Regions from separate parts of the Rahnella sp. ChDrAdgB13 genome, predicted to be linked through region 2. Evidence: predicted binding sites of a transcription regulator. Region 2 holds the regulator's gene; the other holds the start of a gene.
The links. Region 2 encodes PurR, which represses purine synthesis genes. Its sites were predicted from a motif close to CANGCAAACGTTTGCNTG; they were not measured.

Region 1 (5,926 bases), on a different contig from region 2:
CCGCGAGCAGCTGGCGGCGAAATATGGCCACGCATTGCTGTTCTATAAAGCGAAAAAATTCGATCAGGCGCGCGCCATTCTTGAGCCGCTGCTGACGACCTATCCGGGCAACGAATGGTTGCTCGATTTGTCCACCGATAATGACATCGACAGCAAACGCGCTCCACAGGCGATCGCCCGTCTGGAGCAGGCCGGTGCGGCGACCAGTTCCAACCCTGTTTTGCAGCTGAACCTGGCAAACGCCTATCTGGAAGGTGCGAAACCGGCCAACGCCATGAAAATCCTTAACCGTTATACGTTCAATTATCCGGGCGACCCGAACGGCTGGGATTTATTGTCTCAGGCTGCTGCCGCGCAAGGCTTGCGTGCGCAGGAACTGGCCGCGCGCGCTGAAAGTATGGCGCTGGTCGGGCGCCTGGATCAGGCGATTGAAATGCTGAGTAATGCCAGTGCATTGCAGAAATTAGGCAGCCTCGAGCAGGCCCGCTACGACGCACGTATTGATCAGCTCCGCCAGTTACAGGGGCGTTTCCGCCAGTATCAGAAAGGCTGATGTCTGAATCTATCAGGGAGAAAGTTATGTCAGATGAAGTTGCGATTTATCACAATCCGCGCTGCTCAAAGAGCCGCGAAACGTTGAAACTGCTGGAAGATGAAGGTATTACACCGGAAGTGATCCTGTATCTGGACACACCTCCGTCTGTCAAAACGTTGCAAGGTTTGCTGAAAAAGCTGGGATTCAGCTCTGCGCGGGAATTAATCCGTAAAGGCGAGGAAATTTATAAAACATTGAATCTGGCCGATAAAAACCTGAGTGAAGCTCAGCTTTTGCAGGCGATGGTGGAAAACCCGAAACTGATTGAACGTCCGATTGTGATCGCCAACGGCAAAGCGCGTTTAGGCCGGCCACCGGAACAGGTGAAAGAGATTTTGTAATTCCCCGCGTCAAATTCGGGTTCGCCACACGAACCCGGAACTTCTCCGATTTACAACCCTGATTTACAGCCCCAGAATTTCTTTCACAAACGGGATCGTGAGTTTCCGCTGCGCCGTGATGGACGCGCGATCGAGCTGATCCAACGTCATGAACAATGTCCGCATTTCGCGATCCAGGCGTTTTAACAGGAAACGCCCCACGTCTTCCGGCAATTCAAAACCGCGCAGCTTGGCGCGCAACTGTAATGCCTGAAGTTTTTCATCATCGGAAAGCGGCTGGAGTTTGTAGATTTGCCCCCAGTCGAGACGGGAAGCGAGATCCGGCAGGCTGAGATTCAGCTGACGCGGAGGACGATCGCCGGTAATAAACAGGCGCGTGCGACCGGTTTCGAGAATGCGGTTATAAAGATGGAAAACGGCCGCTTCCCATTCATCATCTCCGGCAATCCCTTCGATGTTATCAATACAAACCAGCGCCAGATGCTCCATGCCGTCCAGCACTTCAGGGACGAAATAAGCGCGCTTGTCTAAAGGCACATAACCCACGGCTTCACCGCGTTGCGATAATTCGGCGCAGGCTGCGTGTAAAAGATGGCTGCGGCCACCGCCTTCGCGGGACCAAAAATAGATATACGTGCCGTGTTCCTGATGCAATGCGGTCTGAATCGCAGAAAGCAGAGAAGAGTTTTCCCCCGGATGAAAACTGGCAAAAGTCTCATCATCGGGCAGATAAAGTGGCAGGGAAAGCTGTGCCGGCGTATTCAGAAGCACCTCAACCAAAGCGGTATGAAGACCGCAGATGTTGTCACGTCAATAAAAGGAACTGCCGAATTCTAGCAAGGATCCGCGGTGAAATGAACTGTGCCCGGTGCAACCGCTTGCGATCCGAGCACCTGACCGGTTGCGCGCTGGCAAACCGGTCAGAAATGATCCCCCTCAGACTGGCGGATTTTCCCTCTCGTCATCGATATCAATGATCTGTTCTTCGCCGCGGAAAATCTCGATCACTTTGAACAACAGACTCAGGAAGATACCCACGATCGTGGCCAGCGCCATGCCTTTCAGCTCCGCCGCACCGATGTGGATCTTCGCGCCGCTGACGCCGATGATGAGGATCACCGCAGTCAGGATCAGGTTCTGTGCCTTGTTGTAATCGACTTTAGATTCAATCAGTACGCGGATACCGGATGCGCCAATCACGCCATACAACAGCAAGGAAACGCCGCCCATTACCGGAACCGGAACGGCCTGAATTGCCGCCGCCAGTTTCCCGATGCAGGAAAGCAGGATCGCCAGAATCGCCGCACCACCAATCACCCAGGTGCTGTAAACCTTGGTGATCGCCATCACGCCGATATTTTCGCCGTATGTGGTATTGGGAGTAGAACCGAAGAAACCGGACAACACGGTAGAAAGGCCGTTAGCCAGCATCGAACGGTGCAGGCCCGGATCACGCAGCAAATCTTTTTTCACGATGTTCGCCGTCACGACTAAATGCCCGACATGCTCGGCAATAACCACCAGCGCCGCAGGCAAAATGGTCAGGATCGCTACCCATTCGAAACGCGGTGTATAGAAAGTTGGCAGAGCAAACCAGTGCGCGTTTTCAATCGCAGAAACATCCACAACGCCCATAAAGAAGGACAGCGCATAACCTACCAGCACGCCGATGAGGATCGGGATAATCGCCAGGAAACCGCGAAAGAGCACGGAACCAAGGATCGTCACCGACAGCGTCACCAGAGAGATGATGATCGTTTTGGAATCCACCGGTACGCCGTCAGCCGGCAGCAAACCGGCCATATTGGCAGCCACACCGGCCAGCTCCAGCCCGATGACGGCAACGATTGCGCCCATCGCTGCGGGCGGGAACATCACGTTAATCCAGCCAATCCCGGCTCTCTTAACAATCAGCGCCACCAGGCAGAACAGTAAACCGCAGGCAATAAATCCGCCCAGCGCCACTTCATACCCCATCGGCAACAGCAACAGCACCGGTGAAATGAACGCGAAGCTTGAACCCAGATACGCCGGTATTTTCCCTTTACAGACAAATAAATACAGCAAAGTCCCTATGCCATTGAACAGCAGCACCGTTGCCGGGTTAATTTTGAACAGAATGGGAACCAGAACGGTGGCACCAAACATGGCAAACAGATGCTGGAAACTCAGGGGGATTGTCTGCAGTAAAGGCGGACGCTCACTTACCCCGATGACACGACGGGTCATGGATGTGATCCTCTTAAAGTGTGGTGTTGTGTTATGTGTTTTAAAAACCAAAAAAAAGCCGACTCATGAGTCGGCTTAACGCTTACTTCGTACCAAATATCTTGTCGCCCGCATCGCCGAGCCCCGGCATGATGTAGCCCTTTTCGTTGAGTCCCTGATCCACCGAGGCCGTGTAGAGCTCGACGTCCGGGTGCGCAGCTTCGAGAGCGGCGATCCCTTCCGGTGCCGCCACCAGCACCAGAACTTTAATGCTCTGGCAGCCCGCTTTTTTCAGCAGGTCGATGGTTGCGATCATGGAACCGCCGGTTGCCAGCATCGGGTCAACCACCAGCGCCAGACGTTCTTCGATGTTAGAAACCAGCTTCTGGAAATACGGCACAGGCTTCAGGGTTTCTTCATCACGGTACACACCCACCACGCTGATACGCGCGCTCGGGACGTGTTCCAGTACGCCTTCCATCATGCCCAGACCGGCACGCAGAATTGGCACAACGGTAATTTTCTTGCCCTTGATCTGGTCGATTTCAACCGGACCACACCAGCCTTCGATAGTCACTTTTTCAGTTTCTAAATCGGCAGTCGCTTCATACGTCAGAAGACTACCCACCTCAGAAGCCAGTTCGCGAAAACGTTTCGTGCTGATGTCATTTTCACGCATCAGGCCCAGCTTGTGTTTCACCAGCGGGTGTTTCACCTCGACGATCTTCATTGTTTATTCTCCTAAGGTGGTTGGGCTGCAAAAAAAAATCGCGAGATTATAACGCCATTTTTTTTGAACGCCACTGCCAATTGCCTGATCCGGATCAACATATCCTTCGTCAGTCTAACTGCTGCGGTGTTGGCTGCACTTTCTCACCCGAATCACTGACTCATGTCAGCTCATCGGGATTCGTGCGTTTGCCGCCTTGCTGCAATCAGAGTGACTTTGGATAAGCTCTCTAATTGGCTTCTAAAATCAGTATAGATAGACACAGTCAATAAGGCGCTCGCAAACGTTTGCTTCCACTGTTAGAATTGCCGCGCATTATTTTTCAACCACCAACCCAAACCGCCGTGGGGACTTCGCAGTGACCGACAAAACCTCTCTCAGCTATAAAGACGCAGGCGTAGATATCGATGCCGGTAACGCATTGGTAGACCGCATTAAAGGTGTAGTAAAACAGACCCGTCGCCCGGAAGTTATGGGTGGATTGGGCGGTTTTGGTGCTCTCTGCGCGCTGCCGCAAAAATATCGTGAACCCGTGCTGGTTTCGGGTACCGACGGCGTTGGCACCAAGCTGCGTCTGGCGATGGATTTAAAACGCCACGATACCATCGGTATCGACCTGGTCGCGATGTGCGTCAACGATTTGATCGTTCAGGGCGCTGAACCGCTGTTCTTCCTCGATTACTACGCCACCGGCAAACTGGATGTCGACACTGCCGCCAGCGTGATCACCGGTATTGCAGAAGGCTGTAAACAGTCCGGCTGTGCGTTAGTTGGCGGCGAAACCGCTGAAATGCCGGGGATGTACCACGGCGAAGATTACGACGTCGCGGGCTTCTGCGTCGGCGTGGTGGAAAAATCAGAAATTATCGACGGCAGCAAAGTGGCTGACGGCGACGTGCTGATCGGCCTGGCCGCGAGTGGCCCGCACTCCAACGGCTACTCGCTGGTGCGCAAAATTCTGGAAGTCAGCAAAACCAATCCGGAAACCACCGTTCTGGCAGGCAAATCGCTGGCCGACCATCTGCTGGCACCGACCAAAATTTACGTGAAATCGATCCTGAATCTGATCGAAAACGTCGAGGTGCACGGTATCGTCCACCTGACCGGCGGCGGCTTCTGGGAAAATATTCCGCGCGTTCTTCCTGAAAATACTCAGGTCATCATTGATGAATCAAGCTGGCAGTGGCCGGATGTCTTTACATGGCTGCAAACCGCCGGCAACGTCAGCCGTCACGAAATGTACCGTACCTTCAACTGTGGCGTTGGCATGCTGGTTGCACTTCCGGCTGAGCTGGCTGAACAGGCGATTGCTTTACTGAACGATAATGGCGAAAAAGCGTGGAAAATTGGCTACATTAAAGCCTCTGACTCCGCTGAACGTGTTGTCATCCAGTAATTCAACTCACTGAAGACAGGTATAGAAATGAAAAGGATTGTGGTTCTGGTATCAGGCGAGGGAAGCAATTTACAGGCCCTGATCGATGCCTGCCAGCAGGGAAGGATCAACGCAGAAATCTGCGCTGTTTTCAGCAACAAATCCGCCGCTTACGGGCTTGAAAGAGCCCGTTCTGCCCACATTCCTGCGCATGCGCTGGATGTCAAAGCCTACGAAGATCGCGCCGCGTTTGATGTCGCACTGGCCGATGCCATCGACACATTCCGGCCTGATCTGGTGGTACTCGCCGGGTATATGCGTATCCTCACCGCAGAATTCGTTCAGCGCTTTGCCGGACGGATGATCAACATCCACCCTTCCCTGTTGCCGAAATATCCGGGTCTTCATACTCACCGCCAGGCGATTGAAAATCAGGATACCGAGCACGGCACATCGGTGCATTTTGTCACTGAGCAGCTCGATGGTGGCCCTGTCATATTGCAGGCGAAAGTCCCGGTGTTTACCGAAGACACTGAAGAAGAGCTGGTGGCGCGTGTGCAAACGCAGGAACACAGCATTTATCCGCTGGTGGTCAGCTGGTTTGTTGAAGGACGTTTGTCCTTGCAAAATGGAAAGGCGCTACTGGATAATAATCCACTGCCTGAACAGGGTTACGC
Region 2 (5,926 bases):
AAATCATCCTTGAAAAACGAACCAGAATAAATAGTGTGACGCGAACCTCGCGCCGATGCTAACTATGTAATAAAAGTATTGTAAAAATGCTATTTTATTGGGTTCAGTTGAGTATAGGCTCGCTGGCTGGCATTCTCAATAGTTAATCACTACGAATGTAAATGTCCATTAAGTGATTGTTACGTAAAGTCATTATCACTATTAGTTTGCATTCCGTGCCTGCTGTTTCTGCACCGGTTCCTGTTCACCGGATTGCACTTCTTCCTGACGCAGTGACAGCCAGCGGCCTAAAACTACCAACAGTAGTGTAGACAGCATCGTGGTGACTGTCGCCATGAGTGGTTGCACAATAAATGCGGAAACCAGCAAACTCGCGAGGAAACATAGACCCAACTGCAGTGTATTTTGCAACGCCGCGGCCTTACCTGTATTAGCAGGAAATGGCATTAATGCATTTGCGACGACAATGGGATAAATCGCGCCATTCACCAAAGCCATCAGGCAGAACGGAATTAACAGACTCACCAGACTCGCATCAGTAAATATAGCCACGCCGAACAAACCCGCCACACTGACGCCATAACCTGCCAGCAGCCACGGCAGGATCTTATTCCCATCCGTTTTGCTGATCAGCACACGACACCCAAAACCGCCCAGAAGGAAAGCAATGGTCTGTGGAACATAGCTCAGGCCAATCACACCCGGCGAATACCCCATGTCGCTGAGAATAAACGGGGAACCAGTCAGCCACGCGAAAAAGCCGGCAGAGCAGGCGGCATAAATCATCACGTTACCGCTGTAAACCCGGGAAGCGAGAAGTTTCGCGAAACCGGTTTTATCAGCAGGAGCATGAACCTCTGGCGCATTTTCGCGCAGTGTGGACGTGGTGATAAGCAAGATAACGGCTACGGCGGTCAGCAGAACGAAAATCGCTTCCCAGTCAAAATGGTTGAGAACCCAGGCGCCCAGCAAAGGTGCCAGAGCAGGGGAAAGCGCAACCAGTGGCATGATGCTGGCAAAGGTTTTTTTAGCAACATCGGCAGAAAAGCGATCTACCACCAGCGCCTGCCAGGTGACGGCGGCGGCACAGACGCCGACAGCTTGCAGGAAACGCAGCGCCAGCAGGGCGCGGACATTCTCAACCCATAGCACGCCCAGACAACCGACGACAAAGAGCGCTAAGCCAATCAGCAATACCGGCTTGCGGCCAATCTTGTCGGACAACGGCCCCCACAACAGCTGACCGATGGCAAAGCCGCCAAGGAAAATACTCAGGCTGGCGCTGATCATGCCCGGGCTGGTCATCAGGCTGCTTTGCATCGCGCTGAAGGCCGGAAGGTACATATCGGTCGCTAAAAAGCCAAGCATGCTCAGCCCGGCAAGATAGAGCATAAATCCAAGTGAGGGTTTCATTATTGTCTCTTTAATTTATTTATTGCAGATGATTTGACGCGGAAATCGTATCGGATGCGGAGTTTAACGCTTTGATAACAGGCTTGTGAAACGCTAATATTTGCAATCTGCTATCAAAAATATTGAAGGCTAAACGATGTGGTCAGAATATGCACTTGAAGTGGTCGATGCCGTCGCCCGAACAGGCAGTTTTAGCGCTGCCGCGCAGGACTTGCACCGGGTTCCTTCTGCCATCAGCTACACCGTTCGCCAGCTTGAACAATGGCTGGCCGTTCCGTTGTTTGAACGCAGACATCGCGACGTTATTCTGACTCCTGCCGGTAAAGTTTTTGTCGACGAAGCGCGGGTTCTGACAAAAAAAATGATAGCGACCCGCCGCCAGTGTCAGCAGGTCGCCAATGGCTGGCGCGGAGAATTACGGGTGGCCGTTGACCGTATCGTTAAACCTGCGCGGACACGGCGGCTGGTGCTGGATTTCTATCGCCATTTCCCTGATACCGAACTCATCATTCATTCGGAAGTCTTTAACGGTGTCTGGGACGCGCTGGTCGACGGGCGGGCGGATGTCGCCATCGGCGCGACGCGGGCGATCCCCGTCGGTGGACGGTTCAATTTCCGCGATATGGGTTTTATGGACTGGCATTGTGTGGTTAGCGCGCAACATCCGCTGGCCCAGACGCAGGGAATACTGAGTGACGATCAGTTACGGCCTTATCCGGCGCTTTGCCTGGAAGATACATCGCGGACATTGCCGAAACGCGATACCTGGACGCTGGATAACCAGCGGCGGCTGGTGGTTCCCGACTGGACGTGTGCATTGGAATGTCTGAACGAAGGTTTATGTGTTGGCATGATGCCGGTTCACCGCGTGACACCCTGGATTGAACAGCAAAAATTACAGGTACTGTCGCTGGAAAATACCTTTCCGGACAGCCCGTGCTGCCTGACGTGGGATCAGAGCAATCCGTCGCCTTCGCTGGCCTGGCTGCTTGAATACATGGGAGACACGGAAACGATGAACCGGGAATGGTTGCGCGACTGAGAAAAAAACGCCTGCGGGACAGGCGTTTATTGAAAGTTAACGGCGGTAATCGCGGTACGGGCCGTCGGCTACGGAACGGCGCTCAACCAGTTTGGGATGCACTTCAATAGTCTGCGACTCTTCGCGTTTGCTGATAATTCTGTCCAGCAGCATGGTAAAGGCCATTTCGCCCAGACGTTCTTTTGGCTGATGAACTGTCGTCAGTGCCGGTGAGAAATAGCGCGCGTTACGCACGTTATCATAGCCAATCACGGAAATATCCTGCGGTACGCGCAGGCCCAGTTCATCGGCGGCACAGATTGCCCCCATCGCCATCACGTCACCGCCACAGAATACAGCCGTCGGGCGGTTTTTCTGCATCAGAATTTTGTGCATGGCCTGATAGCCCGATTCCGGCTCAAAGTCGCCCTGAACGACCCATTCTTCACGAAGAGGAATATTGGCTTCCGTCAGTGCTTTCACAAAGCCCTGGAAACGGCCGCCGCCGGTGTTTCGCGCCAGTTGCCCAGGGATCACGCCGATATCGCGATGACCGCGTTCAATCAGATAACGTCCGGCCATATAGCCGCCTTCAAACGCGTTATCGATAATGCTGTCGGTGAAATTCTTACGCGCTTCGCCCCAGTCCATCACAACCATCGGGATAGAGCGGTATTCTTCAAGCATATTCAGCAATTCGTCCGGATACTCCGCGCACATCACAAGTAAACCGTCGACGCGTTTTTGCGCCAGCATTTGCAGGTAGGCCTGTTGCTTCTCCAGATTATTGTGTGAGTTACACAAAATCAGCGTATAGCCTTTTGAGAAACAGCTGTTCTCCACGGCCTCAATCACTTCGGCGAAGTAGGGCGCTTCACTGGACGTTGCCAGCAGACCGATCGTTTTGGTGTTATTGACCTTCAGGCTGCGTGCCACAGCGCTGGGAGAATAGTGCAACTCTTTGATTGCAAGGAGAACCGCGGCTCGGGTTTCTTCGGCGACGAAACGGGTTTTATTGATGACGTGCGACACGGTTGTGGTGGAAACGCCAGCGCGCTTTGCGACATCTTTAATCGTTGCCATGTAAAAAATGACTCCTGTGCTCACGTGTTTCAGCACGTTAGCATTATGTTAATCGTTTGCTTGCGTGGATTTAACTGCTGACTTCGAAAAGGGCAGTGAAATCGTTGGGTGGATTCTTCAGAGTGAGGCGTGAAATGCTCTCGGGTGAAATCGACCGGCACACAGGCGTGGTAACCGACAATTTTCACTTATAATGCAGGAAAGTGGAAGTAAAATTGTCATGAACCTGGTGTCATTCAGCACAAGATTTTCAATGCGAATTATGAGAAAATGCGTTGGCACACATTCAGTGTGGCTATACGAACGCCACAATTTGATCCGTAAGGGGGTTTAATGGACAGCAACCTGAAATTTTCTTTGATCACTACGGTCTGCGCTTTGCTCGTGATTATTGCTTTCAGTTTCACCGCAGTGATGAACTGATTTGCGCGAAAGCCGCAATAAAAAGGGCGATTACCTATAACAGGAATCGCCCTTTTCAATTTTACGCAGTCACCCATTCCGCCGATACTCTTCCCTGCAGAAACTCTTCGTTAAATGCTATTCAATGGCTGATTAGCGAAACTTCAGACTTAACGAATTGTTTATTATCGGATCGTCTTAGGGGTCATTACCCGTCGTGCGCCTACATAATGATCTTGCCAGTAATCGTCACCCAGTGAGGTGATCTTAATGTCTTCGCCGGTGCGCGGTGACTGGATAAACTTCCCGTTTCCTACGTAAACACCGACATGGTCTGCGGCGCCGCGGTTATTAATCCGGAAGAAAACCAGATCGCCGGATTCTAATTCACCCCGTTTGACCGGGGCCGCATCGCGCAAGTGGTACATTTCATTCGCTGTGCGGGGCATTTTAATACGGATCAAATCTTTGTATGCGTAGTAAACCAGTCCGCTGCAATCGAAACCTGTATTCGGTGACGTTCCGCCCCAGCGGTAAGGTTTGCCGACCTGGTGCATCAGCTTGGTCATCGCGGTTTGTTGTGCGTGCTGATAACGTTTCTTGTGTGTTGCGCTGAGCGTTATCGGTTTACTGTCTTCTTCACGTAACTTTTTGCCTTTGCGGTGGCGGCCATACGCTTCTTTTTTACTGGCCTTTTCACTGCTGTTTTTAGCGAGAGAGCGGGTTTTCGTTTCCTTCCCTGCTTTCGCCTCGGCCCGGGTTGTCTTGAGTGTTTTTTCTTTTTTACTCTCGGCCCGCGTCTTTTTTACTGTTTTTTCAGAAGACGTCTTTCGCTTAACCAGTTCGGTACTTTTGACTTTCTTCTTCGAATTTTTTTCCTGAGTTTTAGGTTCTGAAACCGGCGCGACTTTGGTTTTCTTGCTGGTTTTCGCGGCTGCCGTTTTTCGCTTTCGGCGTTCTTCCGGCGTGACCTGGTTAACATGACTCTTTCGCTGGTCGGCAGCGACACGAGTCTGTGGCGACGCATGAGCCATATTCAGAAACAGCTGGGTAAAGAGCAGCACAAAAAGCGTGAACAGTAAGCGCATAGCTTCGTTACCATGAGTGGTAGGGTTAAACATCAGGGATGTCAGAGTATTGCCTAAAAGAACGAGACAAAACAGCACGAATTGCCTCGATTCTAGATCATATTGTGAGAAAAAGTTAATAGCTTTTTTTATGTCGAAATAACCGCCATTTTTAGTCAAAAAAATAACCACTTTTCATCATGTTATTATTTAAGTTAAAGAATGGGATTTTGCAAATCTGACATTATCGTGGAACGGCAAAAATGTTATTCTCGATGAATCTTTAAATATGTGAACCTGAACGCAAGCGCAAAAGATTGTTTAGCGAAATGCCAGTATTGAGAAAGACCCCACAAAAATTGGCGTTTTTATCTGGTGGCAGCCATCGTTACAATAGAAAGCATTGTGATTGCACACCGTCTCTGTGTGCTGCGCGTGAAGAGTAATGACCGTGACAGCCTGTACCGGCTTGAGGAAGCAAGAAATGACCACTCCAACGATTGAAAAAATTCAGAAGCAAGTTTCTGAAAACCCGATTCTGCTGTACATGAAAGGTTCTCCAAAACTGCCAAGCTGCGGTTTTTCAGCACAGGCTGTTCAGGCGCTGTCTGCGTGTGGCGAGCGTTTCGCTTACGTTGATATCCTGCAGAACCCGGATATCCGTGCTGAGATGCCAAAATTTGCTAACTGGCCAACGTTCCCGCAGCTGTGGGTTGATGGTGAGCTGGTTGGCGGTTGCGACATCGTGGTTGAGATGTTCCAGCGCGGTGAACTGCAACAGCTGATCAAAGAAACGGCTGAGAAATACAAATCCTCTGAAGAGTAATTCAGGGCGATTCAGAAATACCGTCAGCCTGACCCGGGGTTACCGGTAAAAAAAGAGCGACATTATGTCGCTCTTTTTATTTGTCATTTCGACTGCATGAAAGCCGCGAAAATT

Region 1: a site for PurR is predicted at 4,151-4,168, ahead of purM (phosphoribosylformylglycinamidine cyclo-ligase). Genes of this name have one in related genera too.

What each region holds. Positions count from the first base shown of each region.
Region 1 covers NZ_JAEMGT010000001.1:187,148-193,073, reverse strand. Annotated here, with positions in the region: partial or broken gene J8X26_RS00890 (M48 family metalloprotease) at 1-553, shown strand, start outside; gene arsC (arsenate reductase (glutaredoxin)) at 580-936, shown strand; gene hda (DnaA inactivator Hda) at 1,000-1,707, opposite strand; gene uraA (uracil permease) at 1,873-3,165, opposite strand; gene upp (uracil phosphoribosyltransferase) at 3,248-3,874, opposite strand; gene purM (phosphoribosylformylglycinamidine cyclo-ligase) at 4,233-5,270, shown strand; gene purN (phosphoribosylglycinamide formyltransferase) at 5,298-5,926, shown strand, end outside.
Region 2 covers NZ_JAEMGT010000054.1:4,006-9,931, forward strand. Annotated here, with positions in the region: gene punC (purine nucleoside transporter PunC) at 202-1,413, opposite strand; gene punR (DNA-binding transcriptional activator PunR) at 1,550-2,455, shown strand; gene purR (HTH-type transcriptional repressor PurR) at 2,492-3,517, opposite strand; gene J8X26_RS28050 (YnhF family membrane protein) at 3,851-3,940, shown strand; gene J8X26_RS15195 (C40 family peptidase) at 4,105-5,007, opposite strand; gene J8X26_RS15200 (Grx4 family monothiol glutaredoxin) at 5,471-5,812, shown strand; gene rnt (ribonuclease T) at 5,925-5,926, opposite strand, start outside.